3 regions of the Ruegeria sp. CE6 genome follow, and region 3 is predicted to be linked to each of the others. Evidence: riboswitches for the same ligand, from Rfam matches in the RefSeq annotation. Region 3 holds a riboswitch; each other region holds the start of a gene.
What was found. A riboswitch is a leader RNA that binds a small molecule or an ion and turns the genes downstream of it on or off. The one in region 3 is predicted to bind cobalamin.
Positions count from the first base shown of each region.

Region 1: it holds a riboswitch for cobalamin, as region 3 does, so the genes downstream of both, ACR0DK_RS00280 (DUF1636 family protein) here and ACR0DK_RS03630 (energy-coupling factor ABC transporter permease) in region 3, are expected to answer to the same signal.
Region 2: it holds a riboswitch for cobalamin, as region 3 does, so the genes downstream of both, ACR0DK_RS04775 (hypothetical protein) here and ACR0DK_RS03630 (energy-coupling factor ABC transporter permease) in region 3, are expected to answer to the same signal.

Region 1 is NZ_JBQFRR010000001.1:63,622-74,388, forward strand. It holds gene ACR0DK_RS00270 (glycosyltransferase family 2 protein) at 1-997, opposite strand, end outside; gene ACR0DK_RS00275 (NAD(P)-dependent oxidoreductase) at 1,112-2,098, opposite strand; cobalamin riboswitch at 2,204-2,410, shown strand; gene ACR0DK_RS00280 (DUF1636 family protein) at 2,496-2,876, shown strand; gene cobW (cobalamin biosynthesis protein CobW) at 2,873-3,928, shown strand; gene cobN (cobaltochelatase subunit CobN) at 3,934-7,227, shown strand; gene cobG (precorrin-3B synthase) at 7,224-8,351, shown strand; gene ACR0DK_RS00300 (precorrin-8X methylmutase) at 8,351-8,980, shown strand; gene ACR0DK_RS00305 (precorrin-2 C(20)-methyltransferase) at 8,977-9,705, shown strand; gene cobJ (precorrin-3B C(17)-methyltransferase) at 9,702-10,460, shown strand; gene ACR0DK_RS00315 (cobalt-precorrin-6A reductase) at 10,457-10,767, opposite strand, start outside.
Region 2 is NZ_JBQFRR010000001.1:960,299-971,065, reverse strand. It holds gene ACR0DK_RS04815 (DUF1013 domain-containing protein) at 1-290, opposite strand, end outside; gene ACR0DK_RS04810 (ribonuclease T2 family protein) at 421-1,050, shown strand; gene ACR0DK_RS04805 (hypothetical protein) at 1,047-1,535, opposite strand; gene ACR0DK_RS04800 (hypothetical protein) at 1,713-2,072, opposite strand; gene recR (recombination mediator RecR) at 2,150-2,743, opposite strand; gene ACR0DK_RS04790 (YbaB/EbfC family nucleoid-associated protein) at 2,808-3,152, opposite strand; gene ACR0DK_RS04785 (DNA polymerase III subunit gamma/tau) at 3,388-5,148, opposite strand; gene ACR0DK_RS04780 (phosphatase domain-containing protein) at 5,321-5,821, shown strand; gene ACR0DK_RS04775 (hypothetical protein) at 5,826-6,233, opposite strand; cobalamin riboswitch at 6,325-6,545, opposite strand; gene ACR0DK_RS04770 (alpha/beta hydrolase family protein) at 6,667-7,524, shown strand; gene rsgA (ribosome small subunit-dependent GTPase A) at 7,561-8,589, opposite strand; RNA gene ffs (signal recognition particle sRNA small type) at 8,749-8,847, opposite strand; gene ACR0DK_RS04755 (bifunctional 2',3'-cyclic-nucleotide 2'-phosphodiesterase/3'-nucleotidase) at 8,886-10,748, opposite strand.
Region 3 is NZ_JBQFRR010000001.1:737,147-747,913, forward strand. It holds gene ACR0DK_RS03615 (hypothetical protein) at 1-732, shown strand, start outside; gene ACR0DK_RS03620 (AMP-binding protein) at 725-2,146, shown strand; gene ACR0DK_RS03625 (transglutaminase-like cysteine peptidase) at 2,651-3,274, shown strand; gene ACR0DK_RS03630 (energy-coupling factor ABC transporter permease) at 3,380-4,063, opposite strand; cobalamin riboswitch at 4,140-4,352, opposite strand; gene ACR0DK_RS03635 (L,D-transpeptidase) at 4,568-5,230, shown strand; gene ACR0DK_RS03640 (hypothetical protein) at 5,272-5,544, opposite strand; gene ACR0DK_RS03645 (heavy metal translocating P-type ATPase) at 5,731-8,073, shown strand; gene ACR0DK_RS03650 (penicillin acylase family protein) at 8,267-10,162, opposite strand; gene ACR0DK_RS03655 (hypothetical protein) at 10,186-10,353, opposite strand; gene ACR0DK_RS03660 (peptidoglycan DD-metalloendopeptidase family protein) at 10,454-10,767, opposite strand, start outside.

The DNA of each region.
Region 1 (10,767 bases), 670 kb from region 3:
CGTCTTCTCCGGTTGAGGAATTTTGCAACGCTTCAACCAGATCAACCCAATCCGGTCTGGCTCTCAATTCTTCGGCTTTCGACCTGTGCCACTCACATGCTTTATGATGAAGGTCTGCCAATTGCGGATCTGCCATCATCTCAGCTTTGATGTCGTGCATAGCCGGCATGTGTTCCAGAATTGAGCGATCCTCAACATCATTGTGGTTCATCATGAGCCAGTATTTGAGCCCTTGATCCTGCCCCACATGATTGGTGCGCCCACGGTCGCGCTTGACTAAAAAGCTATCAGTGCTGCGCACAGCATAATGATGAATGCGCGCGAATTCATGGCTGAAACCACGCCATGCTTTCCATTTCACTTGGTCTGCTGGGTAGAGGTTCCCGCCCGAATCCCGCCACAACACGCCTTCGTATGGCGCGTCAGGGTTCGGTGCATCTTCTGGATTGATCCTGGGACGATGGGCGCGAAAACGGCTGAATTTTCCGTTGTTGCGGAACAGCGTTTTGAACCCTTTGGTCCGGTGATGCGGATAGCCGTCTTCCGTGGCGGCCAGAAAGAAAGTCTCAGGTACAGGTCGATCAACGAAATCGTTCTGACCCGCGTTTCCGAACATGCGCCAGCAGATCGAGATCGCGTCCGCCACGCCGCTGGCCTCAACGAGGCTTCTTATATCACTATTGGGCAAACGGATATTGATATACTCGTCCACATCCAAACTGAGAATCCAATCCGAAGACAGATAGCTTGGGTGGTTCCGCGCAAGCGAAAATGCACGAATCTGCGGCGCGGCGCGCGGACCCAGTCTGTTTCGTTGGTGGTGAGCCCAGCCAAGCACTTGCAACCGTTCGCCCATGGCATCGGTACCATCAGCGCAATCATTGGTATAAATCAGAATGTCATCAAAACCGATTGCGTGGTTGTAGGCCACCCAATCGATCATGAAAGGCCCTTCGTTTTTCATCGTTGTTACGATGAGAAAGGTCTCATTCGTCATAAGTTGTTCTCTTGCCTGTGCCGGTGTCGGACTCCTGTCGACCTATTTAGAATAGCACCAGAATTTTGTCCAACCAGGTCGCCAGACAGCCGCAATGCTTGCCGATTAATCGATCTACCGATTCTGCGGGATCACCTCATAACCCGGTTCTTCTGGCTCGTCGTCCAGCATCTCGGTTGGGAACCCTGGCGCCTGGATCTCCAGTCCGGTCGCGTCCTCTAGCCGCCTGATGATGTTCGGGGACAGTTCACGCTCACCATATCGCGCGATGCCATCTTCGAAAATCTTGATCATCAATGGGTTTATCTCAAGGGGAACTCCGGCACGGTCGGCGACCTCCTGAAACAGACCGATATCTTTTTTCACCAGGTCCATGGTGAAGGAAATATCGCGCGAGCCGTTCAGGATGACCTGACTTTCGGTCTCGTGCACGAAGGATGTGCCTGACGATATCTTGATCGCCTCATAGGTGGTTCCAAGGTCCATGCCGGCGGCCTTGGCTGTCACCAATGCCTCGGCGCAGGTGATCAGGTTGGCGGTAGCCAGATAATTGGTCAACACCTTCAGAACAGAGGCCGAGCCCAGATCGCCCGTGTGCAAAATGCGCCGCCCCATGGTGGTCAGGAATGGCAGGATACGTTCAAAAGTCTCACGATCACAGCCTGCGAAGATCGAGATATTACCCGTCGCTGCCCGGTGACATCCGCCCGAAACCGGGCAATCCACCGCTGCGCCGCCTCGTTCGATGACCATTGCGCCAAGGCGTTTGACTTCGGCTTCGTCAGTGGTCGACATTTCCATCCAGATTTTGCCAGGGCCGACCTCTGGCAACATTTCCTGCATCACCGCATCCGAGGCCGCAGGAGAAGGCAAACAGGTTATAACAGCATCGCAATCGCGCATCAGTTGCGCCGGACTTTTGGCGGCTTTGGCACCCTTGGCGACGAATTCGGTCACCAGATCCGGGTTCAGGTCATGAACCGTCAGATCGATACCGTTTCGTAGCAGCGACCCAGATAGCTTGCCCCCTACATTCCCCAGCCCGATAAACCCTACTTTCATGCGCGGTATCCTCCTGTTCGCATCTTGCTGCCATGCCAGCACGTCGTTGCAGAAGTATCATGCCGCCCAGCGACCCCGACAGGTCGCTTTTTATCCGCTTTTTCACGGATCGGCGCGACTCGCTTGACAAGCAACCCTGCCCTGCCGCATGTCCCTTTCGTTGGTGTCTGCGAGAGCAGATGAAAAGGGAATGCGTCAGCGGTTTTTGCCGTCAAACGCAGCCGCCCCCGCGACCGTGACCGGAGAGGGTGCCCAAAGCCACTGGCAGTATGGCCGGGAAGGCGGGACATCCGACAGAGGCCTCCTCTGACATCCGCAAGCCGGGAGACCTGCCAACGCCCGAAGATGAAACCGGACGGGGTGTTCCGGTGTGGGGCTGTGATCGGCCCGCATGAAACCCCGTCCCCCACGAAGAGGATTTGGGGGGATGAGAGACATGACCGAGACCGCACCGGTCGAACTGCTGGTTTGCACTACCTGCCGTCGCGGGCTGCCTGTCGAGGATGACGCCCAGCGCCCCGGCACGTTGCTGCACAAGGCGCTTGAACAGGCGGGCCTGCCCGAAGGCATTACCTTGAAAGCTGTGGAATGCCTGTCGAATTGCGATGAAGGCTGCTCGATCGTGCTCCGCGGAGGACCGGATCGCTGGACTTTCGTGTATGAGCATCTGAACGAGATCGACCATGTCGAAACCATCGTCGAAGGCGCAGCCAAATACCTCGCCACCGAGGACGGTTTGGTCAAATGGCGCGAACGTCCCGAACATTTCCGCAAAAACTGTGCGGCCCGCATTCCCCCGATTGGAGCCCTGAAATGAGCAATCTCGAGAAACTCCCCGTCACTGTGATCACCGGCTTTTTGGGCTCGGGCAAAACCACACTGGTGCGCCATCTGATGCAGAACCCGCAGGGCAAGCGTCTGGCGGTGGTCGTCAACGAATTCGGCGATGTCGGCGTCGATGGCGATATCCTGAAGTCCTGCGCCATTCCTGATTGCCCGGCGGAAAACATCATGGAACTGGCCAATGGTTGCATCTGCTGCACCGTGGCCGATGATTTCATCCCGACCATTGAAGCCCTGATGGCACTAGAGCCGCGCCCCGATCACATCCTGATCGAAACCTCCGGTCTTGCCCTGCCAAAACCGCTGCTGAAGGCGTTCGACTGGCCCGATATCCGCTCGAAAATCACCGTCGATGGCGTGATTGCTCTGGCCGATGCCGAGGCCGTGGCCGCTGGTCGGTTCGCTCCGAATGTCGAGGCGGTGGATGCGCAACGCATGGCAGATGACTCGATTGATCATGAAACTCCCTTGTCCGAGGTGTTCGAGGATCAGATTTCCTGCGCCGACATCATTCTGCTGACCAAGCCCGATCTGGCTGGCCCGGAAGGCGTTGCGAAAGCGAAAGAGATCATCGCCGCCGAAGCGCCCCGCCCCCTGCCCGTCGTCGAAGTGGCTGAGGGTGCCGTGGACGTCCGCGTCGTGCTGGGTCTAGAAGCCGCGGCCGAGGATGACATGGACGCGCGTCCCAGCCATCACGACGGCCATCACGATCACGAGCATGACGATTTCGAAAGCATCATCGTTGAACTGCCCGAGCAAACCGATCCGATTGATCTGGTCGCCAAGATTGAACGATTGGCCAACGAGTTGAATATCCTGCGCGTCAAAGGCTATGCCGCCGTTCAAGGCAAGCCCATGCGCCTACTGGTTCAGGCCGTCGGTGCGCGCGTGCGTCACCAATATGACCGCCCGTGGGAGCCCGGCGAAGACCGTCGCTCGCGCCTTGTGGTCATTGCCGAGCATGACGATATCAAAGAGGCCGAGATCCGCGATATCCTCGTGGGTGTAACCGAGGCTGCCGAGTAAGACTTATGCACGTCGTCTTCCGCGAAAGCCATGGGCTCGAAGAAACCGAGACCCCGACCGATCTGGGTCAGAGCCCGGCGGACCTGGTGGTGCTGTCCTTTTCCGACAGTGACCTTGGCGCTTTCGCGGCGGGTTGGCATCGTGGAGGTGGGCCTGAAGGACGCATGCCAACGATGCGGCTGGCCAATCTGACGGCGCTGAAGCATCCCCTCTCAGTCGACACATATGTCGAGCAGACACTGGAGGGCGCAAAGGGCATCCTGATCCGTCTGATCGGTGGAGTGCCCTATTGGGCGTACGGCTTGCAGCAGGTTCTGGCGCTGGCGCAGGCCAAAGGGATTGCACTGGCCGTACTGCCCGCAGACGGTCGCGAGGATACGCGGCTGGATGATTACTCTACCCTGCCTGTCTCGACCCTGCGGCGGCTGGCGCATCTGTGCGACACCGGCGGTGAGGTCGCGGCGCAGGCCGCTCTGGCGCAGATGGCACTGGCTGCGGGGTTGTATGCAGGTCCGGTCATGGGCGCCAAGACCATCCCCGAATGCGGTGCCTGGTGCCCAGATCACGGCGTGATCCCTGCAGAAAACGCTCTGCCCGGTGATGCGAAACGTATCATCGTAACCTTCTATCGTGCTTATCTGACCTCGGCGGACACAGCCCCAATCGCAGCGCTGATCCGCAGCTTGCGCGCGCGGGGTTTTGAGGCCGTCGGCCTGTTTGCCCCGTCGCTCAAAGCACCAAATGCCGCCGATTGGCTGCGCGAAACTATTGTGGCGCTGAAGCCTTCGGCGATCGTCAACGCCACCTCATTCTCAGGCAAGGGCGCATCAGGCACCTCACCTCTCGATGTGGCAGAGGTGCCGGTCTTTCAGGTGGCGCTGGCCACCTCACGCCGCAAAGCGTGGGCCGAAGCGGAACGTGGCCTTTCACCAGCTGATCTTGCCATGCATGTGGTCCTTCCGGAAGTGGACGGGCGGATCAACGCGGGCATCGTATCTTTCAAAGAGCCGGGCAAACGCGACCCGCATCTCGAATATTCTCGCTTCGCTCATCGGGCTGAACCCGAACGGATCGAAGCCATCATCAACCGCATCTCCGGCTGGCTGAACCTTCACGACAAACCCAAAGCGGAGCAGGTTCCGGCGCTGGTACTATCGACCTATCCCGGCAAAGACTGGCAGATGGCACATGCAGTGGGTCTGGATGCGCTGGCCTCGGCTGAGGCAATGTTGCTCGATCTGCAAGGCGAAGGGTATGACACCGCGCCTGCCGAGCCAATTGCTGAAACTCTTCTTGATGCCCGGATTTCATGGCCGCTAGAGGATTATCAGGTGGCGCTGGCGGCGCTGCCGGAAACACTCCGCACCGATCTCAATAAGGTTTGGGGCACTCCCGAAGACGACCCTGCTTTCACAAATGGCGCGTTCTACTTCACTGCGCTGCGTCGCGGAAAGGCTCTGATCGCGCTGCAGCCCGAGCGCGGTACACCCGAACTGCGCGATGACGACTATCACGATCTGTCGCGCACACCACGCCACGCCTACGTCGCCTTTTACTTATGGCTGCGCAAAGGATTGGTCGCGGATACGCTGATCCATATCGGCGCGCATGGCACGCTGGAATGGTTGCCGGGAAAATCAGTCGCCTTGTGCAACGAGTGTTGGCCCGAGGCGTTAATCGGCGATTTGCCGGTGATCTATCCCTTCATCGTCAACGACCCCGGCGAGGCCGCGCAGGCCAAGCGTCGGATCGGGGCGGTCACGTTGGGCCATATCCCACCCCCGATGAAGGAAAGCGGCACACCGGATCGCATGGTACGGCTGGAATCGCTGTTGGACGAGTTCTCGAACGCGGACGGGCTAGACCCCAAACGCCGTGATCGCCTGCAGGAAGATATCCGGGACGAGGCGCAGGCCATCGGGCTGGAAAGCGATCTTGGCCTCGATCAGGCCACCTGTACCGCCGAGGCGATCACGCGCATTGACCGATTTGTCTGCGACATCAAGGAAAGCCAGTTCGGTGATGGGCTGCATATCTTTGGGCGCGTCCCCGATGAGACGGGCAATTTCGACGCTGCCCCCTCAGCCCAAGCTGAACGCTCTGCCCTGATTGACGCTTTAGCGGGCAAACGGATCGAGGCCGGGCCGTCCGGATCCCCCTATCGCGGGCGTACGGATGTTCTGCCGACCGGGCGGAATCTTTACACGACCGATCCGCGCTCGGTTCCCACGCGCGCGGCCTATACACAAGGCGTCAAGCTCGCTGAGGAACTGGTTCGGCGGCACCTGCAAGAAGAAGGCGACTACCCCAAGGGCTTGATCGTCGATCTATGGGGTTCGGCCACCATGCGCACAGCGGGCGAGGAATTCGCCATGGCGCTGCATCTGCTGGGGGTGAAGCCGGTTTGGGACAAAGGGTCTGAGCGGGTCTCGGGCATCGAAGTGTTGCCGGTCACCGATCTCAGCCGCCCGCGTCTGGACGTAACATTGCGCGTCTCAGGTCTTTTCCGGGACGTGTTCCCGACGCTTTCGGCGCTGTACGGTCAGGCTGTCCGCGCATTGACCAAACGAGATGAAGCACCCGACTGGAATCCTTACGCCGGTCAGGAGCCTGCGGCGCGGGTCTATGGGCCAGCCCCCGGCAGCTATGGTCTGAACATGACTCATCTGTCCGAAACCTATACGGATGAGGCACGCGTGCAAGCGGGTGAGGCTTGGCTTGATGCCAGTTCCTTCGCTTTGGAAGGCGAGCATATAGCGCAAGATAAGGACGGCATCTCTCAGCGCGTCGCCAATGCCGACAGCTTTGTGCACCTACAGGACCTGACCGAAACCGATCTGCTGCTGGCCAATGATTATGCCACGCACGAGGCCGGATTTGCCGCCGCCAAGAAAATCACCGGCGGTACTGCGCAGCTTTATCATCTGGACAATACCAACCCGGACAACCCGCGCGCCCGCACCCTGCCCGAGGAAATCAGCCGCGTCGTCTATGCTCGCGCCGCCAACCCGGGATGGATTGCCGGAATGCAGCGGCACGGGTTTCGGGGTGCCGCTGAAATCGCGGCGACGCTGGATCATATGGCATCTTTCGCGCATCTGTCCGGCACAGTCGCACCGCATCTGTTCGATCTGTACCACGACGCCACGCTGGGCAATGAAGAGGTCGACGCCTTCCTGCAACAGGCAAACCCGCAAGCACATCAGGCCATGCAGGATCGGTTCCGGGCACTGCTGGAGGCAGGGCTATGGCATACCCGCCGGAACTCGATCCGCGCCGACCTGGAGGGGTTGGAATGAGTGCGCCCATCGTGCAGGGCTGGTGCCCCGGTGCCCATCGCCCGATGATGTCCGGTGATGGGCTGGTCGTGCGTGTGCGCCCTCGGCTGGCGCGCCTGGATGCCCAACAGGCGATAGGGCTGTGCGAATTGGCGGAACGGTTCGGCAATGGCACGATCGACCTTACCAACCGCGCCAACCTTCAGCTGCGTGGAGTAAAGGAAACCGACCATCAATCCTTGTTGGCCGCGCTTTCCTCGCTGAACCTGCTGGACGCCGAACCCGGAATCGAAATTCGCCGCAACATTCTGGTCTCGCCACTCTATGAAGCCGGTGATCTGACCGCTCGGCTGACACAGGAATTGATCCAGCGTCTGGCCGAGCTTCCGGATTTACCTGCCAAGTTCGGCTTTGCCATCGACACAGGTTCCGAGCGTTTATTGGCCGATGACTCGGCTGATATCCGGCTTGAACTCGGTTCAGGCGGCCTGATCTTGCGCGCGGACGGGGCTGAAACCGGGCGAGCGGTAAGCGAAGCCCAAGCCATCGACCTAATGATCGCGTTGGCGCAGTGGTTTGCGCAAACCCACACAACCGAGACCCGCCGCATGGCGCGGACCGTTGCCACATATGGTTTGCCCAGCGAGTGGCAACGCAGCGCGCCCGGCCCCATTGGCGTGCCTCTTCAACCGGGAGCCTGCGCGCAGGGGACACTCTATGGCGCTGCCTTTGGGCAGCTACCGGCGCGGCAACTCCATTCGCTGGTTGAAAACAGCAACGCCACTGCCCTGCGGGTCACACCATGGCGGCTGTTCCTGTTGGAAGGCGGGGCGGCGATACCCGCCCCTGACTTTGTCACAGATGGCACCGACCCGCTGAGAACAACCGACGCCTGCCCCGGCGCGCCATACTGCCCGCAGGCGCAGGTCGAAACCCGCGGTGTGGCGTGCGCCCTGGCCGCGCGCGTTGCAGGCAGCCTGCATGTGTCGGGCTGCGCCAAGGGATGCGCCCGAATGGGTCCGGCCGATGTCACTTTGGTTGGTAATTCCGGACGATTTGACCTTGTCAAACAAGGCCGTGCGGGGGATGAGCCCTGCCAACGCGGCCTGACCGAAGAAACACTCATGACCATGGACTTCACCTGATGCCCTATGAATACGAAACCGACGGCGCGGCGATCTACAAGCAGAGCTTTGCCACCATCCGATCCGAGGCTGATCTGGCCCGGTTCGATGCCGATGAAGAACAGGTCGCCGTTCGGATGATCCACGCCGCAGGGATGGTCGGACTGGAAGAGTTCGTCCATTTCTCGGACGATTTTGTCTCGGCAGCGCGTTCCGCGCTGGAAAATGGCGCGCCGATCCTGTGTGATGCCCGCATGGTCAGCGAAGGCGTCACCCGCTTTCGCCTGCCCGCCGATAACGAAGTGATCTGCACCCTGCATGACGAGCGTGTTCGCCCTCTGGCTGCCGAAATGAGCAACACGCGCTCTGCCGCCGCGCTAGAGCTGTGGCGTCCGCATCTGGAAGGAGCACTGGTCGCGATCGGTAACGCCCCTACCGCGCTTTTCCACCTTCTGAACATGTTGGAAGATCCCGACTGCCCACGCCCCGCTGCCATTATCGGCTGCCCGGTGGGCTTCGTCGGAGCGGTCGAGTCCAAGGATGCCTTGTGGGAAGCGCAGCCAGTACCATCCTGTATCGTCAAAGGCCGTTTGGGAGGCAGTGCGATCACAGTTGCTGCCATCAATGCTATCGCGAGCCGCACCGAATGAGCGGGGGTAAAATATACGGCGTGGGCCTCGGCCCCGGCGATCCGGACCTGATGAGTGTCCGTGCGGACCGCCTGCTGCGCAATGCCCGCCATGTGGCGTTTTTTCGCAAACCTGGCCGCACAGGTCAGGCCCGCAAGATCGTCAATGGAATGATCCCCGGCGACGCCATCGAGTTTCCAATGGAGTACCCGGTAACAACCGAAATCCCGGTGACGGATCCAAGGTATAATGAACTCCTTTCGGTGTTTTACGAAGACTGTGCCGCACATCTGAAATCGCTTACCGAAAATGGTGAGGATGTAGTGGTCCTGTGCGAAGGCGATCCGTTCTTCTATGGATCATTTATGCACCTTTACAATCGATTACGAGACATATCTGAAGTCGAAGTCGTACCTGCCATAACCGGCATGTCCGGCGCTTGGACCGCAACCGGTGACCCGATAACTTGGGGCGACGATGTCCTCACGGTTCTTGTTGGAACCTTGCCCGAGGATACTCTGACTGAACGCATGACCCAGACCGATGCGCTGGTTGTCATGAAGATCGGGCGGAACTTCGACAAGGTAAAGCGCGCGCTGAGACAAGCCGGGCTGTATGACCGCGCGTGGATCGTCGAATACGCTCAGATGCCGAACCAACGGGTCTGCAAACTGTCTGACAATTGCGAAGGGATCACGCCCTATTTCTCAATCATTCTGGTTCATGGACAGGGACGCCGACCATGAGCGGTTGGGTCAAGATCGCTGGCCTTGGGCCTGGAAACGAAGCACTGGTCACTCCCGAAGTCACTGCCGCGCTGGCAGAAGCGACGGACGTGGTTGGCTACATCCCTTATGTTGCTCGGGTGGCCGAGCGAGAGGGATTGACCCTGCACGCCAGCGATAACCGGGTCGAGATCGACCGCTCTCAGCACGCTTTGCAAATGGCGGCCGACGGTAAACGCGTCGTTGTGGTTTCATCTGGCGATCCCGGCGTGTTTGCGATGGCCGCAGCGGTGTTTGAAGCGCTTGAAAACGGGCCGAATGACTGGCGCGACATACAGATCGAAGTGTTGCCCGGGATCACTGCGATGCTGGCGGCTTCGGCCCGCGCTGGGGCACCGTTAGGGCATGATTTCTGCGCCATCAACCTGAGCGACAACCTGAAGCCATGGCCACTGATCGAAAAGCGCCTCCGACTTGCCGCGCAGGGCGATTTCGCCATGGCGTTCTATAACCCTCGCTCGAAGTCTCGACCGGAAGGGTTTGAAAAAACGCTGGAAATCCTGCGGGAAGAATGTGAGCCGGAACGCCTGATCCTGTTTGCACGCGCTGTATCCCGCGAGGATGAGGCATTGCGGATTTCAACTCTGGAAGAAGCCACGGCAGATATGGCGGACATGCAGACCGTCGTCATCGTCGGCTCGTCCCTGACCCGCATAGTCGAGCGCAACAGCGCCCCGATCGTCTACACCCCGAGATTCACGCTGGCCAAGGATTAAGTATGCGCCAGCCAGTCCAAGACCTGCGTGACATTTGCCAACTCGGTCCGCTTCGGCAGGGTCGGACGGTCTATCATCAGAACCGGCAAGCCCAGCGCCCTTGCGGCATCCAGTTTGGCCCGCGCGCCGGTGCCACCCGCATTCTTGGACACAATCAATTGCGTATGGTGACGTTCCATCAAGGCCCGGTCCTCTTCAACAGAAAACGGGCCCCGCGAAACGATCACATCGCTTTTCGGAAGCGGCAATGCGTCCGGATCGTCTACAAGCCGCAAAAGATAGTGATGCTGAGGTTGGGCTGCGAAGT
Region 2 (10,767 bases), 220 kb from region 3:
AGCGGGGTGTAGCGCGGACCACGGCGTTTCTCTTCGCCTGATGCCGCCGGATTGAATTTCAGCTTCAGCTTGTGCAGCGGGTTGTTTTGCGCGGTGTCAATTTCTTCCTGAGTCAGCTGGTTGTTGGCAATCGGGTCAAACCCTTTGACACCTGCAGCCACATCACCATCCGCAATACCCTGCACTTCCAGCTCGTGCATGCCTACGAAATCCGCGATCTGCTTGAAGCTGATCGTGGTGTTGTCCACCAGCCATACGGCGGTTGCCTTGGCCATAAGCGGTTTTGCCATCAGCCCGTCTCCTATAAATACATCTGTCCCGTCGCCGGAATTCGGCGGCCCCGAAGCTATGGGGCAGGTTTCCGTTGTCGGGGAACTTGGGGCCTATATAGTCGCGACAGCTAAAGAAGGGAAGAGGCGAATGCGCTGGGCGATTTTGTGGGTGCTGAGTGCCATGGCTGCGATGGCCGAGGGCGAAAAGGCGGGCGATTTTGACTACTACGTCCTGTCGCTCAGCTGGTCGCCCAATTGGTGCGCCCGCGAAGGCGATGCGCGCGGCTCGGATCAGTGCGACACGCGACACGATCATGGGTGGATATTGCATGGGCTCTGGCCGCAATTCCATCAGGGCTGGCCTTCGTATTGTCGCACGTCCGAAGCGCCACCCACACGCCGCATGACGCGGGAAATGGAGGATATTCAGGGCTCATCCGGGTTGGCCTGGCATCAATGGAAAAAGCACGGCACCTGTTCGGGCCTCAGTGCACCCGACTATTTCGCCCTGTCGCGGCAGGCTTATGCAGGAGTTGCGCGCCCCGAAGTGTTCCGCAAGCTGGACGCTACGGTCAAACTGCCCGCTTCGGTGGTGGAAGAGGCCTTTCTCAAGGCCAATCCCACGCTTGAGCCTGACATGATCACCATCACCTGTAAGCAAGGCTATATCGAAGAAGTCCGCCTATGCCTGTCCCGCAATCTTGACCCGGTGCCCTGTGGCCGCGACGTGATCCGTGATTGCACCGCTAAAGACGCGGTGTTTGATCCGATTCGTTAGAGCTTTTTGTTCTGGCAGTCGCGCGCATAATCCAGCGCTTTGGCGGTGCCTTTCAGATCAATCGCCATGACGGTCTGACCTTCTGGATTGTAGACGGTCATGGTCTTGTTCTGCGCAATCGAGGTGACGAAACTCCGGTCCGTAAAGAACACCGTCGCGCCGGGCACGCGATCCTGCTTGAACCCGATGGCGGTGGCATCAAAGCTCTTGCCGTCCAGATCAAACCGGATCGGATATTGTTCCCCCGGTTTAATGTCGCCCCAAGCCTTGTTGTAGACAGTGAAGTATCCGCGATCGTCCAGTGCGTCATAGCCTAGCCGCACCACCGAAAGATCCTGATACACCGTCTGGATCAGGCACCCATTGCCGAGGTTGGGGTCCATCATGATGTTCCAGCCTTCGACGAAGCCTTTGTCGATGAGTGCCTGCGACAAGGCAGCAGTGGCGGTGAAGGCGGCTAGGGTTAGGGCGAGAAGGCGGGGCATATTTGAAATCCACAGAGTTACGTTGTGAAACTGTGCCCAAGTTACAAGTTTCGACAGCCCAGCCAAGAGCATTCTTTTATTGCGCCCCAGATACTAGGTCGTATTCAGCCAATCTGAATTCTAAGATCACCTAGCTTGTGGAGCGTTCGTCGTGAAGTAATAAAGCTACTAAGAAACTTATAGGCAGGACCCGTCGAAATTAGGCTTCAACTCGACTATGGTGTCATTCTGGGCTTCCCAAAAAACGAGCCAACGAAGCATGCAGGGAAAAGACTGTTTTTCAAAATACGCATAGCTTTTTCCTTTTGAAATAGAAAATCCATCTTGCTCTAGAAATCGGACCAGCTCTTGCTCTTTCAGCGGCAATGGGTATTCAGCGATTATCCTTCGAGCAAACTCTTTGTCAGCTTCGGCAAAACTGTCGGGCAGATTTCGCCCGATTTTTGGAGGTAGCGGAAACGGCGGGGACAGCAACAAGTGAATACCAATCACGACAATCAGCGCAGATGCACAAAAAACTATAATAAACTTTCGCATCAAATGCTTAACCTCCAAGAAATCCTAAGAAAGTGCTTGGTTTCTACAAGGCACGCAAGGAGCAGGCGACTACAAATCTAGATCTCCTTCCGCGCCCGCAACGCCGCAGTAATCGTCCCGTCGTCTAGATAGTCCAACTCTCCCCCAATCGGTACACCTTGCGCCAGGGATGTCAGACGAACCTGCCCCTCCAACTGATCAGCGATGTAGTGGGCAGTGGTCTGGCCATCGACGGTGGCGTTCAGGGCGAGGATGATCTCGCTGATACTCTCGGCCACAACCCGGTCCTTCAACCGGGGGATACGCAATTCATCCGGGCCGACCCCGTCCAAAGCCGACAAAGTGCCGCCCAGAACGTGATAGCGACCCTTGAAGACCCCGGCACGCTCCATCGCCCAAAGGTCGGCGACGTCCTCGACCACGCACAGCTCTCCGGTTGCGCGAGCCTCGTTGTTACAGATGTCGCAGATATCAGTGGTGCCCACATTGCCGCAGTTCAGGCATTCACGGGCAGTTACGGCTACCTGCTGCATGGCGTCAGAAAGCGGCGTTAGCAGCAGGGCGCGTTTACGGATCAGGTGCAGGACTGCGCGGCGGGCCGAGCGGGGGCCGAGACCGGGCAGCTTGGCCATCAGGTCGATCAGATTGTCGATGTCACTGTTCGAACTCACCGTGAGACCCTCGCAATTGGGCCAGAGAAACACGCCCCGGCCATAGATCCGTCAGGAGGGTGTATCAGAACGGCAGCTTGATGTCTGCGGGCAGGCCCATGCTTTCGGTCAGCTTGGCCATTTCTGCCTGTGAACGTTCCTGCGCCTTGGTTTGGGCGTCCTTGATCGCGGCGAGGATGAGGTCTTCGACCACTTCCTTATCGTCACCGTTAAAGATCGACGGGTCGATATCCAGACCTTTCAACTCGCCCTTGGCGGTCGCGGTGGCCTTGACCAGCCCGGCACCGGATTCGCCGACAACCATGATGGTGTTCAGCTCTTCCTGCATGTCAGTCATCTTGGTCTGCAGATCCTGCGCGGATTTCATCATCTTGGCCATGTCACCCAGGCCGCCTAAACCTTTTAGCATCGGTAATCTCCTGTCACTCGATTTGTGGCCTAGATACGAAGCGTAACCGTGCGGCACAAGAGGTCAGGATACTCCCGCCCGTCGTCAAGGTCTTTGGCAAGACCTTTCCTCCCGTTGGGCCCGGCAGCGCGCAAGGCGCGCTGCCGGGCCCAAAGCCGCTCAGGGGTATCGGCGCCAGCCGATGGCCCGTGGCGGGTGCGGGAGCATTTGGTTGAGGTGCGCTTATGCTCGAAAGTCAGTCCTCTTCAAACGGGTCCCATTCGTCTTCGACCTCGGGCAGGGCTTCGGTTTCGACTTGAGCGGCGCGTTGTTCTGCGGTTTCGATGCTCTTGATCCGCGCTTTCGGGAAATGAGTCAGCACTGCTTGCACCAGAGGATGCTGTTCAGCCTCGGCTTTCAGGGCCAAGTCTGCAGCGTCCCGTACCTCGGCAATGGTCGGTGCGTTGCCCTCAGCGACAATAGAAACGGCCCACCGGTTGCCTGTCCAACGCTGCAGCGACGCGCCCAATCGTTGTGACAGGTCGGTCGGGGCGTTGTCGGTTGGGGCGAACTCGATCCTGCCTGGTTGGTAGGACACCAGACGCACGCCGTTTTCAACCTCGACCAACAACTTCACGTCCCGGTTGGCTCGGATCAGTTCGACCACATGTTCAAATGTTGGATAGCGTGCCAGAGCTGCCTGCACATCTTGGGCTAGCGCGGCTGTTGGCCCGCCTGCGTTGCCGCCGATTCCCGATGCGGCATAGGCCGATCGGGCCACAGCCTGTGGCGCGGCAGGAGCATGTCCCGGCGCACCGATTCCCTTGCCGGGGCCACCATTGGGCGGCGGAGGCGTATCTTGCAGACGCTTGATCAGCTCCTCCGGGCTAGGCAAGTCGGCCACATGGGTCAGGCGGATCACGGCCATTTCCGCAGCCATCATTGCGTTGGGTGCGGCGGAAACTTCCTCGAGCGCTTTCAGCAGCATTTGCCACATGCGTGTAAGGACTCGCATGGGCAGAGCCTCGGCCATTTGTTGACCTCGGGCGCGTTCGTCGGGGGAAACGGTGGGATCTTCGGCGGCATCCGGGGTGATCTTGACCACCGAAACCCAATGCGTGATTTCAGCCAGATCGCGTAAGACGGCGAGTGGATCAGCCCCTTCGGCATATTGCCCGCTCAGCTCGGTCAACGCGCCTGCAGCATCGCCGCGCAGGATCATATCCATCAGATCCAGCACCCGGCCCCGATCGGCCAGCCCCAGCATCGCGCGCACCTGATCCGCGCTGGTTTCACCGGCCCCGTGCGAGATCGCCTGATCCAGCAGTGAGGTCGCATCGCGCGCCGATCCCTCGGCGGCCCGGGTGATCAACGATAACGCATCCTCGGCAATCTGTGCCCCTTCGGCACCTGCAATTTTGCGAAGCAGTCCGATCATATCCTCCGGCTCGATCCGGCGCAGATCAAAGCGCTGGCAACGGGACAAGACGGTCACCGGGACCTTGCGAATCTCGGTGGTGGCAAAGATGAACTTCACGTGTTCGGGGGGTTCTTCCAGCGTCTTGAGCAGCGCGTTGAAAGCGCTGGTCGACAGCATGTGAACCTCGTCGATGATATAGATCTTGTAGCGCGCGGACGCAGCGCGATAGCGGACGCTGTCGATGATCTCGCGGATGTCATTGACACCGGTGCGGCTGGCGGCGTCCATCTCCATCACATCGACATGGCGGCCCTCCATGATGGCTACGCAGTGTTCACATTGACCGCAGGGTTCGGTGGTAGGGCCGCCGCTGCCATCGGGACCGATGCAGTTCATACCCTTGGCTATGATCCGAGCGGTCGTCGTCTTGCCGGTACCGCGGATGCCGGTCATGATGAAGGCCTGCGCGATCCGGTCCGCCTCGAAGGCGTTTTTCAGAGTGCGCACCATGGCGTCCTGACCGACTAGATCGGCAAAGGTTTCGGGGCGGTATTTGCGGGCAAGAACCTGGTAGGCGGGGCTGGGCGTCTCGGTCATGTCTGCTCTGTCGGATTCGCGTTACGCCGCAGCGTAGAGGCCCCCGCCGCCCGCGTCCACAGCCGGCCGGGACGATTTTCATTTTGGAATGCGTGGGTATGCGGCTAAAATCCACTCTATTCTATTTACTGGACCAGTATGTTGTTGGGTGAAGTTTGTTTGGGGGGAGATTATGTCGCAACTGGTGGTTTATGCGTTGCAGGTTGGCGGAGGCACCTTGGCCTTGTCCTCGATGCCTGGGCGTGGAGGAACGTATACAGAAGACCTTGATCTTATCGCAGACTGGAAGCCGGGACTTGTGATCTCGATGACCACTGAGGTCGAGATGATTCAGGATGGTGCGCGGAATTTTGGCGCTGATATTCAGGGGCGTGCCAGCAGATGGGTGCATTTGCCGATCGAAGATTTTGGCACGCCACCCAAAGAGATTTTGGACCGCTGGCCCCGCGTTGGCGCGACCGCACGTCAGGCGTTGTCAGGTGGTGGCCGTGTGCTAGTGCATTGCCGTGGTGGCTGTGGCCGATCCGGGATGGTGGTTCTGCGTCTGATGGTTGAATGCGGTGAACGGCCTGAGGCGGCATTGAAGCGATTGCGTACGGTGCGTCCTTGCGCAGTCGAGACAAATGCCCAGATGCTTTGGGCCGTTGAACCGGCCCGTGTTCAAGCCGTTTGACGGCTTAGACACCAACATGTGGCGAGATTTCGCCACCGTTGTGCTGCACCAGAAGCGAAGCCTCAAGCATGGCGCAAGGAGGATTCCTTAGCAGGTGTGCGGGTAGGCTGCGGTACTCGGTTCCGAACATCATGTCTGCGTAGTCATCCAGCCGGCCGGTATCGATTTCAGGATCGGTTCCGCAGAATACACGTATCTGGTCGCATTGGGCGCGAAAGCGGGCGGTGCATCCTTCCGGGCAGTGCGACAGATCTATGGTGCCTTCAATCTCAAACTCAGATTTCGTGACCGGTTTTGTGGCGGACATGGCCTGCGTCAGAGCCCGCGCCATTTGCGCCAGTGCGGGGCAGGTTGCCCCAGTACGTTGGCACACGGTCGCCGCGAATTCGTGCGTTTTAGTCTTCCAGATCATCAATGCGCCCTCCGCGCGCAGGGCGAGGGCGTGGTACAGGTTGGTCCGTGCGGAGCACGATCAAACCCGTCCCGGACACCCCGCCCGAGTTTCGGTTCTACATCCGATGGCAGGTCTCCTGACTTGCGGGTCATCGCTTTGCCGACCTTCCCAGCCTTCGAGGCCAGTGGTATCTCGGCATTGCTCTCCGCTTACAGTTGCGGGGGCAGTCTCGGACTAGGTTCTTTCCGGATTTATCCGGGCAGAACCGCACCGTGTTCCCTTTTCATCCCGGCCCGATTGGGCGCGAGAACCATCGCGACATGGCTAGCGGCTGCGCCGTGCCCGAGTCAAGAAGATTGCGTCAGGCAAGTGACGTATGGTCCAGTCACGTCAACCTTGACTTGAGGCGCTTCGGGTGAACTGATCAGTTCAGTCGGTATTGGAGGGCACCATGTTGGACACGCAGCAGGCGGTTGTGACCGAGGATTTTCAGATCCCGTCCGACCCGGCAATGTTGTCGGCGCGGCTTTACCGTCCGGTTGCCGACCCCGAAAAGGTGGTCGTCATAAACGGTGCGACTGGGGTGCCGAGGGATTACTATCAGCACTTCGCCCGATGGCTTGCCGAGGAACAGGGCATGGCCTGCCTGACCTATGACTACCGGGATTTTGGTCACTCTTTGGTGGGTTCGCAAAAGCGGTCAAATGTCACCATGGCCGATTGGGCGTTGATCGACATTCCAGCCGCCCGGGCCGAGATGCGCCGACGGTTTCCGCAGGCCAAGCTATGGAGCATCGGTCATTCCTTGGGCGGAATGTTTGGTCCGATCCAACCCGATATCGATCAGATTGACAGGATGATCTGTGTCTGTTCGGGTCTGGTAACGCTGGCGGATCACCCTTGGCCTTATCGCGCTTTGGCGGCGTTGTTCTGGTATGGTCACGCGCCGCTGGTGGTCAAGGCGCTTGGCTACCTGCCCGGACGGTTGGTCGGGTTTGGATCGGACCTGCCTGCCCAAGTCTATTGGCAATGGCGCAAATGGTGCACCGCCCCCAAAAGCTATGTGCCAGAGATCGGCACGACACTGCCCGCCGCCCGCTGGGAAGACTTGGGCAAACGTGTCGATCTGTTTACCTTCGCAGATGATGAAATGGTGCCGCCGGATGCTGTCTGGCGTCTTGCCGATCTCTATGGACCCAAAGCCGGGCGCCATCTGCTTGCACCAAGCGAATTCGGAGTATCCAAGATCGGCCATATCGGTGCATTCGCAAGACGGAATGCGGCAGTCTGGCCTAGGCTAATCGCCTGATAGCGCTGGGCACCGGTAGGCCGGTGCCCAGCTTCGTTATAGCCCTTTACGGGATTTTTTCTCGTGCATCACGCTGCGCACCATCTTGCCGAACGCCTTGTCGCGGGCGCGGGCCTGCGCCACCGAAGCGGAATTGTGTTGGTCTTCGCGCCGCAGCTTGCGCCAGCGGTCCAGCCGCGCGGGATCAAGCGTACCAGAGTCGATTGCCGCCTGCACCGCACATCCGGGCTCGGTCTCGTGCTGACAATCCGAGAAGCGGCAATTCAGGCTGAGGTCTGAGATGTCCGAGAACACCTCATCCAACCCCTCTTGCGCATCTAGCAGACGTAACGCGCGCATGCCGGGCGTATCGATCAGCCAGCCGCCATTGCGCATGCGATGCAAGGCGCGTGAGGTTGTTGTGTGCCTGCCGCGCGCATCGTCTTCGCGAATACCTGCGGTGGCCTGATCCTGCCCCGTCATCCCGTTGGCGAGCGTCGTTTTCCCAACGCCGGATGATCCAATCAAGGCGCTGGTTTGTCCTTTCGGACACCACGACAGAACTTGTTCGAGATCGCCGTGATCCAGCGCGTTGACCGCAAGTACCGTCAGAAACGGGGCGAGCGATTGGGCTTGATCTACATAAAGGCTCGGATCATCGCACATGTCCGATTTGGTCAGAACGACCACCGGATAGCAGCCTGCCTGATGTGCCAGCGCAAGATACCGCTCCAATCGTGGCATATTGAAATCGGCGTTGCAGGAACTGACGATGAACAGCACATCAACATTTGCAGCAATCAGCTGCGCCGCTGCCCCTGTACCTGCGGCCCGGCGCTGCAGCAGGCTGCGCCGGTCCAGCACGCGGCGTATGCGTTTGTTTTCATCCACCAGAACCCAATCTCCGACGGCATATGCACCGGTTGATTGATCCAGAGATAACAAAGGCGATTCACCTTCAGGGCTCAGCCCGATCAGTCGATCCCGGTGTACGGCCGAGATGCGATACGGAAGAAGTGACGGATCAGCCGTATGCTGAGCCGCGAAATGAGAGGACCATCCGAGGTCCGGAAAGGAAAGTAACATTGGTCTGCCTGTGATCAGAAACAGCAATCCCGTCGAATGGCAATCGCGCATCCGCCGACGACGTGTTCAGGCAATCAGTTGATCGGAAAGGATCAGAACCGGTCTGCCCGAAGGGTTTTTGCTACAATCATAAACGCCCTCCTGCGGCTGATAGGTTCTAAGTGAGAGGTTGGACATCGACCCAAGCGGGGCTCGTTGTGGCTGCTTCCTTCCGGACCTGACCAGGTTGGCGAGGCGCTCGCCCGCGCCAACCTCTCAAAGCCGATATAGGTGCATCCCCTGAAAATGGCAACCCGTCAGAAGGTCAGATGAATACGCATGAAACCATCCGCAACGTCGGGCAGAATGCGTGGATGATACTCAGCAAGCTCTGCAACATGGTGTAGCGCGCGCGGCCCCGTTGTCAGGATCGCGCCCTGCCTTTGGTTTGGTACAAAAGAAAAGGGGCGCGGTGCATGCGCGAGTGGGTCGGCGGGCAATGTGCCCGCGACGTATTTGCATAGAATATCCTGTATGCTGATCTGAGGCAGGTCAATCATACGGGCTTGTCGCGCAATTGGAAAATGACCACCGCCATTGGCGCGGTAGTTATTGGTGGCGACAAGGAAACTCTGGTCAGGCGCAATCGGCTGCCCATCGAATTCCAGGTTGCGAATGCGGGAAAATGCCGGATCAATCACTCGACCGAGCGTATCGAACCGCGCCGGTTGCGAAAGATCGATCTGGTAGGTGACGCCATGCAGGACATCGAAATTGAAGCCCGTGCGCTGAGGATCGGCAAGATCGATCGGGGCGTCTGAGCCAAGTTGATGGAACAGCCCGGCTGACATCTCAAGCCAGTCCCGAATCTGAGAACCTGAGGCCAGCACCGCGCGCAATTCATTAGGAAAGACACTGAGATCGGCGATATGTCGAACTGAAATCTCGCCTGAGGGGATATCCGTGTAGTACTTGCTTCCTGCGCGCCCGCCGAACTTTGCCGGGGCGGCTGACGATATGATAGGCAAATCTGCCCAGTCGGTATCGACCAAATGCGGGCGTAGGGCAGCGGCCTGAGCCGCCGCAACCAAGGCCAGACCGCGATCCGGTACGCAATATGAGAAGTAGCTGTGCAGCGTGTGTGAGATTGTGCCCACTGGCCTGGTCACCCTTTTGCGCGTCGCAGCGTGGCCGGTCGCAAACAGCTCTGTGATCCTTTGGCATTCGGGTATTTCTGTACCCGATTGAGCGATTGCCCGTGCTTCGACATGGCTGCCTGTAATGCGCCAATCGCCGGTGGTATCTTTTTGCAGTGTCAGATCAATGATCCCAAGATGAGACCCGGCCCAACCCTGCATGACAACCGGCGTTCCATGGACAAGCCCCCGCGTACTGTCGACGAATGGATAACCATCATGCGCCTTTCCGGGCAGTGTCAGATGGGTGTGGCCTGCGACGACGGCATCAATCAGCGGCATCTCGGCCAGCGGGATGATCGCGTTTTCCATATCCGGCTCGGCCATTGCCGATCCCAGTCCGGTATGCGCAAGGGCGACAATCAGGTCGCAACCTTGCACGCTGAGATCTTCAGCAGCGCGCCGCGCAGCGGCCAGAATGTCTGTTACCACGACCCGGTCCGTTAGCAGATGTGCTTCCCACTGTGCGGTTTGAGAGGGCAAAACAGAAAGAACCCCGATGCGGATTGCGGTGTCCTGTCCATTTAGTCTGACAACCCGATGCAGAAGGGTGTGTGCATCCCAACCTTGTTCGGTCTGAGTGGTTTGCATATTGCTGCAAATCATTGGGCAGGCGGTTTGGCGAGCGATGCGATTGACGAGTTCCAGCCCAAATCCGAAATCGTGATTACCCAATCCGATCGCGTCATAGTTCAACGTGTTGAACGCGCGTGGCAGGGGATGGGCGTCTGGCACGTTTTCAGCTGCCCAGTTGCCAAATGGCGTTCCCTGCAGGCTATCACCATTGTCAAACAACAGCACAAGGGCGTCATCGCGTTCAGCCTGTCTGCGCGCCTCGTGAATCAGGCTGGCGGTACGGGTCAAACCAATCGCGGGTTCGGGGCGATCCGAATAGTAATCATATGACGTCAGGTGCATGTGTAGATCGGATGTAGCAAGGATTCGAATCCGTGCGCTATCACCCGCATCTCTTCGTCGTCGCATTAAATGCTTTGATTTCAAT
Region 3 (10,767 bases):
GAAGCCGGTGCCGAAATCCTGCGCAAAGGGATCGAGAGGGTGCAAGACGCAGGCCTGGATCGCATCATCGGGCCGATGTCGGGCGACACCTGGCACAGTTACCGGTTCGTCTCGGATAGCGACGGGTCCGCTCCGTTCCTGATGGAGCCTACCAACAAACTTCATGAGCCCAGGGTTTTCCAGTCGGCGGGATTTACAGAGATCAGCCGGTATTTTTCGGCCCGGGTGTCGTTGCGGACCGCCGCTGGATCAGCACCGCCAGTAACCGATGGTTTTGTCGTGGAAGAATGGGATGGAACAGACCCCGAGGCCCTGTTTCGTCAGGTCTTCAAACTTTCAACCCGTGCGTTCTCAAACAACGCGTTCTACAAGCCGATTGCCGAGGCAGATTTTCTGGCCATGTATATGCCAGTTGTGCCGATGATGAAGCGCGAACTGATCCTTTTTACGCGCCGCCATGACGGCACATTGGCCGGGTTTCTGTTTGGCATTCCCAATTATGCCGAAGGCCCCAATCCGGCATCCGCAATCCTCAAGACCTATGCAAGTCTCGAACCGGGCGCCGGACGGCATCTAGCCCACCGGTTTCACAAGGCGGCGCTCAGGATGGGGTACGAAACCGCCATTCATGCGCTGATCCATGATGACAACACCTCCGCCGAGCGCAGTGCAGCGGAAGGTGCGACAATATTCCGGCGCTATACTTTGCTTGGACGGAAACTGAATGGCTGACCTGCTGTCCCAATTCGCCGCGGCGGTTAAACGGGTTCCTGACCGGACAGCCATAGTGGACGGCAAGGGCCGCGAGATCACCTTTCAAACCCTGCGCACGCGCGTTCAGCACTTGGCAGGTCGGTGGCAGGACAAGGGTATCCAGTCAGGTGATCGCGTGTTGTTGGCCATGCCTGTCAACGCGGACCTATATGCGAGTCTGGCTGCGCTTTGGACCCTTGGCGCAACCGTTGTCTTACCAGAGCCAGCCTTGGGGCTGGCCGGTCTGCGCCACGCCGCCCGAACAACGAAGCCAAAAGCGTTCTGTGCAGCGGGTGCGTATTCTTTGCTGAAGTTTCTGGTTCCGGATCTCTGGGCCCTGCCCCTGCTGACGCCTGGTAAAAGCCGCAGTAACCCGGTGGCGCAAAAGGTACAACCGGACGATATCGCCCTTATTTCCTTTACCTCTGGTACAACTGGCCTGCCCAAGGCCATTCCGCGCTCACATGCGTTTCTGATGGCGCAGCACGATGCCATCGCACCCCTCCTCGACAGCCGCAAGGCCGAGCGCGATCTGGTGGCCTTTCCGGTGTTCACCCTGATCAATCTGGCGGCCGGGCGCACAAGTGTTCTGCCCAACTGGAGGTTCAGCAAGCCGGACCGCCTGTCGACTGTGCAGTTGGAAAGCTGGCTCCAAACGCAACAGATCACCCGGGCCCTCATCCCACCATCGCTATGTGAAAAACTGGTTCAATCCGACGATACCGGTCCGTTGCACACGGTGTTCACCGGCGGCGGTCCGGTGTTTCCGAGTCTTGTCGAGGCGTTGAGAACCCGGCACAGTCTGTCGGTTGTGTGCGTCTACGGGTCGACTGAGGCTGAACCGATTGCCCATCTTGACGCCGCGGATATCACGGTGAAGGATCACCACGACATGGCTGTTGGAAGGGGTCTACTTGTGGGATACCCGGTGCCCGAAATCACGCTCCGCATCCGCGACAATGAAATTCAGGTCGCCGGCGCACATGTGAATGACGGGTATTTGGACCCGACCCACTCAAAGAACAACAAAATCGCAGAAGGTGGTGTCATATGGCATCGGACCGGTGACGCTGGCACGCTGGATGATGACGGGCGTTTATGGTTATGGGGGCACGTCGGGTCCGAAATTGAAGTCTTTTCAGGTACGCTCTTCCCCTTTGCTATCGAAATCGCGGCACAGCGATGGCCAGGCGTAGATCGATGCGCGCTCATCAATACCAAAGCAGGCCCCACACTTTGCGTCCAAGGTTCCGCGGATCACATCGACGATTGGACTAAATCTGCGCTTGGTTTTGACGTTCCAAATGTGATTTCGATTAAGCACATCCCTATGGACAAGCGTCATGCCTCCAAAGTCGATCGTACGAAACTTGCACGCATCATAGAAACCTGACGCAATATGTCTCGTAGGCCACTGAACCTGCCCAACTCATCGCTCCCGTCGCTGTGCGCGTTAACAGAGGACTGAGTGTAGCGACGAAGTCATTGTTTTAGAATTTCCAATCAAAACCTGCACACCTTGGTCAGGGGAAATCTGCAATTGCCAGTTACATCTGGCCGCATGAAACATATAATCGCAGATACACTGTTAGGGTGCGCCTCGGCGAACGGTTGATACCCATTTCATTGCACAAAGATGTTCAGCTTGACGCGTCATCCAAATCCGCCACAAACCTCAAGCGTTTCTAACCCAGGACTACTAGCCGGCTTTCTTCTATGCCGCTGCAAGAATCTCAATTAAGCTCACCCACATAATCACGACTAATAACTGCGCGCTCGCGAACTTTGCTGCTCTGCATTTTAAATTGAATAAGCTGTTGTAATGCGTCGATGAACATAAAAGATTGAAATAGAGTTCTCTTGGCTCGGTAGCTTCAGATACCCAGGAGAAACGAGTATGGGGAAAGCAGATATGACAAAACCTACTTCCGCTCAGAAAAAACTTTCGGAACGGTTACCAGTTTATCTATCGTTGGCCTGTATCATATGCAGCTACCTTGTCTCCGCCGCTTCATTGCAAGCTTCTGAGCTTCCCTGGATCAAACTAGATAGAGAGGTTCAGGCGCCATCGGGCGCCAAATCACTCTGCAAAGATTATTCGTGGGCGTGCGCGAATACTCGTACTTCTGGTCTGCCAGAAGCGCAGGAGAAACAGATCGTTAAAGCGATTAACTTGCGCGTCAATCGGAGGATCCGCGCCGTTTCGGATCAAAACCAATACGGGACAAAGGAATACTGGACGCTACCAATGCAGGGGTCAGGGGATTGCGAAGATTTCGCTTTGCAAAAGAAGTTTGAACTAATGCAGAACGGCTTGGATCCTACGAAGCTACTTATTGCAACTGTCTTAGACACCAATCGCAGTGGCCATGCAGTTTTAGTTTATCGCTCGAGTGAAGGCGATTTGATTCTGGACAATGTCACCAACAGGATCAAATCGTGGAAGGAAACGAGGTATCTTTTCCTACGAATACAGGACCCAAATCACCCTGATCGTTGGGTACAGGTTTCTAGCGGCTAAAGACAATGTGGCGCGCCTTAGAGACGCGCCACAATAAAATTTTGGTCCTGCGACTACTGGTTGTTTCGCGGCAACCCAAGTTTAGGACACCGCTTCAAACTTTGGTCAAGCTTTCGCAGCGTTGTACAAACGCGGAGTCACCAGACCTGTACTGTTCAAACCGCGCATTGCCTTGGCTGCCGCAAGCACTGCCAGATCAGCAATCGGCTCAATGACGATTACCAGCATATAAGCGCCGCCAAAGGACAGAACCGACGCCATGGTTTCTGCGCCGAAACCCTGGCCGTAGAAGGCCCAGAACCCAACCCATGCGACTACTCCTCCCTGATACGTCGCACTTAGGGCAAGAGCTTGGCTATATTTGAGGTCAACATATGCTGTGCCGGGTGCGATGATGCGGCTGGCCAGTGCTTGTAGCGCAAATAGCGGCACCAGCAGAGTGGTCAGGTTGATGAAGTACTGCGGAAGATCGAACGGGGCAAAAAACACACCCTGAATCAGGAGACCAGCTGCCAATCCAAAAGCCGCGGGTGCAGCACCGAGAAGCAGAAACAGCGTCGACCCCAGGATGAAGTGGACTTCAGAGACACCAACCGGGAAATGCGGCAGGACTTCGAAGAAAAGGAAAACCCCAACGGTGGCGAGCACCGAGCGCATAACAAAAGATGCAGGTCCATTCGCTCGCAATGTGGAAAACGTTTCTTTCGCTGCGTAAGTAGCCGCACCTGCGGCGGTAACATAGGAAAGCGCGATTTTGGCACCATTCACGATGCCCGGTTCGATATGCATGTTCTTTCTCCCTACCGCCTCACCCGGCGGCTTGTCAGGTTGAATCGACCGTAAGGCCGACAGGTTCAGTCTGGGCATAGCCCGGCGCTTTACGGCAGGTCTCCTGACTCGCGGGTGCTCGCTCCGCCAACCTTCCCGGTTCCATTACGAACCAGTGGTGTCTTGGCATCGCTCTCCGCTCACAGTTGCGGGGGCAGTTACGGAATTGGCGCCATTGAAAACACCGAACCGTATTCCCTTTTAATCCTTTTGGCTTCAGCCATCAGGAACCGAAAACAATTCACCGCTACAATGGCGGCTTCGCCTGTGTCAATTGTCTTTGCGACCTATTCCAATGTAAACTCGACCGAAGCAGGATTCACGCAACCGGTCACTTGATCGACAGGGTAAACCAAGCGTTACCTGAAACCTCTTGAAGCTCTAGCTGCTAGAGGCTTTAAGATTCGGATTAATTCGCGATAGTGCGATCCAAATACGTTAAACTTGTGAACCAGGACGAGACCTATGCTTACAAGGCGCCATTTCATTCAATCCACCACAGCGCTGTTCTCGGCGTCTGCGGCCAGTCCATTGATCGCCAAAACCTGGCCAACCGCATCGCAGAAGACCTATTGGGACAGTCAGGTCACGCCAATTGGTTACGATCCAATGACCTCAAATCCGTGGGGTGTTCATGACCGTTTTTTACCAAGACGCGTCGCGGCAAATGATGGTTTGGTTCCAGGTGACATCCATGTGGATGCCGTCGCGCGCTATCTCTATCATATCGAAGAAGACGGGACCGCAATGCGCTATGGCGTAGCGATCGCGCGTGGGAATCTTTACGAGCCCGGCACCTATGTTATCCGCCGAAAGGTCGAATGGCCACACTGGACACCAACCGCTTCAATGATCGAGCGCAACCCCGAATACGCGGAATTCCGGAATGGCATGGAGCCCGGGCCGAATAATGCTCTCGGCTCTCGTGCCCTTTATCTATACGTTGGAGACCGAGACACATATCTCAGAATTCACGGCACGCCTGAGCCAAGAAGCATCGGCGGTCGCGCAAGTTCTGGATGTGTGCGAATGATCATGGCTCATATCAATGACCTCTACCCAAACGTGAAAACCGGCTCGACCGCTTTCCTATACTCTGCCGAAGATAGCGTCACAGCCCGCTCATGAATATTGGGCAGCGTACATGGACGTCGCTGCCCTCATTTCGATCAGGCGTCGCGCGCAATGCAGATCGGAGCGCCATTCGTCGCGCGCAATGGTACCAATGTCGTCTCGACAGGTCCGCTGTGCTCATACCAAAAGCAATTATCTTCTGGCAAAAGGCGTGCCGTGGTCAAATCCTGCGCCGGCCCTGCCAGCGCTACGACCGAATCTGGCACGTTGCCTGGTTCAAGTGCTTTGCTTTTGGCCCCAGTGAACTGGGCTGAGCAACCAGCCGTAATCGAGACTAACGTGATGGTAATTGCGATCTGTTTCTGCATTGATCTGTTCCAAATTTTTTGCGTCATCTGCAATTAGATTGCATCCACACGGCCGGCCCGCAAGACGAAATGAACTAACAATATCGCAGGCAAAGAACCCGGATGAAAAAAATATAAAAGGTATTGAAGCTCTAGTTACTGTAGGAACTATTTACAAAGGACCATAGAGATTCTTGAGGTCCAATCATGTCATCCGATACCCATAGCCACGACCATGGCCACGAAAACAAACATGGTCACCACGCATGCGGTAGCGGCGGGTGTGGCGACATCGCCCCCGCCGGTCCAATTCCTGAAGGTGGTAGAAGCTTTCAGGTCTCTGGCCTTGATTGCGCCGAAGAGGTGGCGATCCTGAACCGTGTCGTCGGCCCGAAAGCAGGTGGCGAAGAGCATCTTGCATTTGATGTGATCAACGGTCGGATGACACTTCTTGAAAGTGCTGCCAAGTTATCTGACGAAGATGTCATGATGCTGGTTGCCAGTACTGGTATGACCGCCAAACCATGGGATGACGGAAATGCCGCCCAGGACCAGGCGGCGCATATTGCACGTCAGCGGCGGTTCACCACTCTTAGCGGAGGGTTTTGGGCAGCGGGTTTTGGCTGGCACATTTTCGAAACCGGCATGGGCGGTGCGCTCGGGCTGTTCTCGGGACATGGTGAGGTTCCGATGCCTTTGCCCGAGGCAGCTTTGTTCGCGGTCGCGATCTTGTTTGGCGTCTGGCTGGTGGCCCCTAAGGCCTGGTCTTCGGCGCGTCGACTTTCGCCGGATATGAACCTTTTGATGGTTGTTGCCGTCGCTGGTGCCATCGCTCTGGGTGAGTTTTTTGAAGCCGCAACTGTAGCATTTTTCTTCTCGCTCTCTCTTTATCTGGAAAGCTGGAGTGTCGGACGTGCTCGGAACGCGGTATCCGCGCTGCTTGATCTGGCCCCCCCGACGGTTCGGCTGGTTCGTGCTGACGGTTCTGAGGCAACGGTCCCGGCGGCGGATGTCTTTGTCGGTGACAGCTTCATCGTTCAGGGTGGGGATCGCATTCCACTTGACGGGGAAGTCATCGAAGGGGCTGGTGCCGTTGACCAGGCTCCAATCACAGGTGAAAGCGCGCTGATTCCCAAAGAGCTGGGTGATGAGGTCTATGCCGGCACAATCAATGGTGAAGGCACCCTCAAAATACGTGCGACGAAAACAGCGTCAGACACCGTGCTTGCCAAGATCATCCGGATGGTCGGTGATGCTCATGCGCGCCGCGCGCCGGTTGAGCAGTGGGTTACAAAATTTGCGCGGATCTATACGCCCATCGTTATGGTCGTCGCAGTGGCCATCGCCCTGATCCCGCCGCTTGCATTTGGCGCATCGTGGGGCTTCTGGTTTTACAATGCGCTTGTTCTGCTGGTTATCGCCTGCCCCTGTGCGCTCGTAATTTCCACACCGGTTTCAATCGTTGCGGCTTTGACCGCTTCGGCCCGGGCTGGGGTTCTGATTAAGGGCGGCGCATATATCGAGGCCCCCGGGCGTACCACCGCACTGGCCATGGACAAGACAGGCACGATCACCATGGGTGAGCCTGAAGTGGCCAATGTCTATCCGCTGGGCGCCGCATCCGAGCAGGAGCTGTTGGCGAGCGCTGCCAGCCTTGAGGTTCGGTCTTCACACCCGCTGGCCCGCGCCATTTTGACCAAGGCAGAACAGACCGACATTTCGATATCGGCGGCTGAAGACATCCGAACCGTTCCCGGTCGTGGTCTGGAAGGCCGTACCGAGCGTGGAGATATCTGGCTTGGCTCTGACCGCTTCGCTGTCGAGAAAGGCTTTGGCGCGTCCATCCCTGCCGAGTTGCGCAACCAAATCGAGAGCGCGGGAAGCACACTTGTTGTTGTCGGGGATGAGAACGGGTTAACCGGTTTGCTTGAGCTGCGGGACCGCATTCGACCCGAAGCCCGAAGCATCGTAGCCCAGCTTCATGCGCAGGGCGTGAAGTCAATCATCATGCTGACTGGTGACAACGAACAAACAGCGAGAGCGGTAGCAGCCGAAGTCGGCATCGACGAAGTCCGGGCCCAACTTCTGCCGGAGGACAAAGTCGCTGCGATTGAGGAACTGGCAGAACAGCACGAGATGGTTGCGATGATCGGCGATGGCGTCAACGACGCGCCTGCGATGGCTCGGGCACATTATGCAGTTGCGATGGGTGCAGTTGGATCTGATGCTGCTATTGAGACTGCAGACATTGCTCTGATGACTGATGACATCGGCAAAGTACCCTGGCTGATCGATCATTCACGTCGAACCATGTCGATCATCCGTCAGAACATCGGCTTCTCACTTGCGACCAAAGCACTGTTTGTGACCCTTACCGGTTTTGGATTGGCATCAATGTGGGGTGCAATCGCCGCAGATGTCGGAGTGTCCTTGCTGGTCGTGGCTAACGCCTTGCGGCTTCTGAAAGCCTCGGAGGGTAACATACACTCAACAGGAACAGAAACCGTTGGAACGCCAGGTGAAAATGCTGAATTGACGCATGGGCAGTAATCAGGCGCGCGGCACCTAAGATCGCGTGTGCTGTGGGATGCCCACTGAAATCAGCATCCCACAGCCGATTTTCACAATCTATCACTGTGGCGTGGTGCCCGATGTATCAATCAGTCTTGGATCTTGTATGGCATTTCATCCTGAAGATGAGGGCACATTGACACTGATCTGGCTTCCCGGAGCCGCACTTTAATCAGTCAACTTCATCCTGAATGAGGGGGGTTAGTTTGGATCGCCCCACTGCCCCACCCTCTGCTACTGCCAGATCCATTGCCATCATCCTGTAATCACCGCGCATCCATGAAGAAAACAAGTTCTTGTAGAACTGCGAAAGCGGGTGTCCCGACTGCCCGGATGGTGTCAGGAAAAAGAAGCCTTTGTCTTCTGAAACAGACATGACGGCCTGAAAATTCGTGCCGATATTTGTTGCAAACGGTTTTTCGTCAGACATCCCGAATTGAGACGAGAGCAATGAATAAGGTCCTCCGGACTTCGGTTCCCGCACAGATAACAACCCATTGAGGAATCCGGCTGGGCTAACCGCAGACCAATCCAGATTCACAACGTGTTCAGATCCCCAGCTCCACGAAGAAAGGTCGGGACCGTAGCGCTCGGTTATCCAGACGAGCGCATCGTCGAGTGCGAGAACGATCCACTCGTCGCTGGTTTCGACACGAGTTGAGGTGCGATTGTCACACCACATCGCGGCCTCTTCTCTATTTGAAAGAACCGCGGCAAGAAAATATGGATTCGGATTGGTCCACAAATCACGCGCCGCAGGAAATTCATCCTGTAGAAATCGGCGTTGCAAAGCACGCGCCCATGCCCAGAATATCAATGGCTCCGGCGAAAAACGATCCATTTCACCGTTCCATTCAGCCAAGCGGTTCAAGGCATCCTGTCGGATTCCATCGAGCGGGTCGTCGGTTGCGGGGATCATGGGTGCAGAACGCCACAAGTCCGCTGCCATCAGAGGCAACAAGCTACGCGCTGCTGAACTAACGGTATCTTGTTGTACCGCCATAACACCATCAACTGAAAAAACGCGTTGGCGCGCATCAAGTTCTGTGAGCCGTTGCTGCCGAAGCAGGATTGCATCTTCATCGGAGATGCCCGGCCAGGTCATGACGTCTTCTTTGTCAATAACGACGGTCTCCAACCCGAACAGAGGCATTTCAGAGATCAACTTCACGGCGTCTTTTGCGGTGACTACCTGTGTCAGTCGGTAAAGAGTTTTTAAAAAGATATCGCTATCTACCCGTTCGGATGTGCCGTTTTGCAATTCAGGTTGCCCGGCATTTGAGTCCAAGGCCCAAGCAACGTCATTTGAACGACCCAGAACAACGAACGGAACGCCGGGCAAAGTCACCCCTGCTACTGCCCCCGAGGGAAATTGAAGATCAGCCATGTACCAGGATGATGGGAGCGAAAGCGGCCCGCTAGTCTCGATCGCGAGAATTGGGGAATTGGAAACCGTTCGTTCACTGGTCAATGCCCAGGCTCCCAGCCGAGCTTTTGGCGTGTTCATGATCAATCCAGGTGTTTTCGGTCTGTCGCCTGGAATTGACGCGCCGCCGCTCTCTGTCTCCCGCAGATTGTCTAGAAACTGTTGAGTTATTCTGAGACTATCCTCTGGCCGCCAAGCCATGATGGTCTTTTCATCGTACAACAACAGTTCTGGTGCCCCCCGGCCACGCCGGTCTTTTGACACCTCCCCGATCCAGGCATTGACGCCAGCTGCATAGGCAATCAGCATTTCGGACAAAACTGGATCCATATCGCGATATCGCGGAACCGGCACTTTGCCCGAAGCGGACCGCCGTTCCCTTAACATCTGACCCAATCGATCCTGCGCATGAACGAAACCAAGTGCGAAATAGGCATCGGACGGGGATGAAGCCGAGATATGTGGGATCGCCATAGAGTCCCTCAGGACTTCCACAGAATCTTTCAAACCCTCTAACCTAAAATCTTCCTCATAGTCCGGAAGAGAAGCCAGCATGAGATATGTAGCCGTGCTGAAACAGACAGTAGCGATGAACAGGGCTGCCAGAACCAACCCAAGCACAATCCTGAGCAGCGCTTTCAATTTCAACCACCAATCGGATCAGCCTAGGACACCAGACGCACAACTGCGATCGACAGAAAGAACGCAATCAGGCCACAAACGATGGCGTATCCTGCAGCATACTGAAGAATATCAAGGCTGTTGCCATTCCGGCGCTTTGCCAGGACCCCACCCCAAACGGCGCCAACCAAGGCACCTGCGATTGCCATCATCTTACATCCTCTGATTTTGTTCATTTGCGGTGCAGTTCACTTCAGGCGTTCAAACCGTCAAACTGATAGCCGCGCGTCTGGAGGCGTTCTGAAAGAACTCTCACGAGTTAGCTTCGCGTTTCTTGGCAGTGAGATCGCCCAGCTGCTTCTCAAGCTGTGCCCGTGCACTACTTAATCGCTTTTGCGCTGCTTCGTTTTCTACCTTGTCATTCGCAGCGGCAGCAAGTCGATCGTCAGAAAGCGGGTCTGTCGGGCGCCCGTCGACCAATACTTCATAATGAAGATTTGGGCCGGTCGCGGTGCCGGTCGACCCGACACGACCAACCACCTGGCCCGCCTCCACGCGCTGACCTTTGGTCAGACCATCGGCGGTTGCGCTAAGATGCGTGTATCGCGTGACCGTGTCCGATCCAT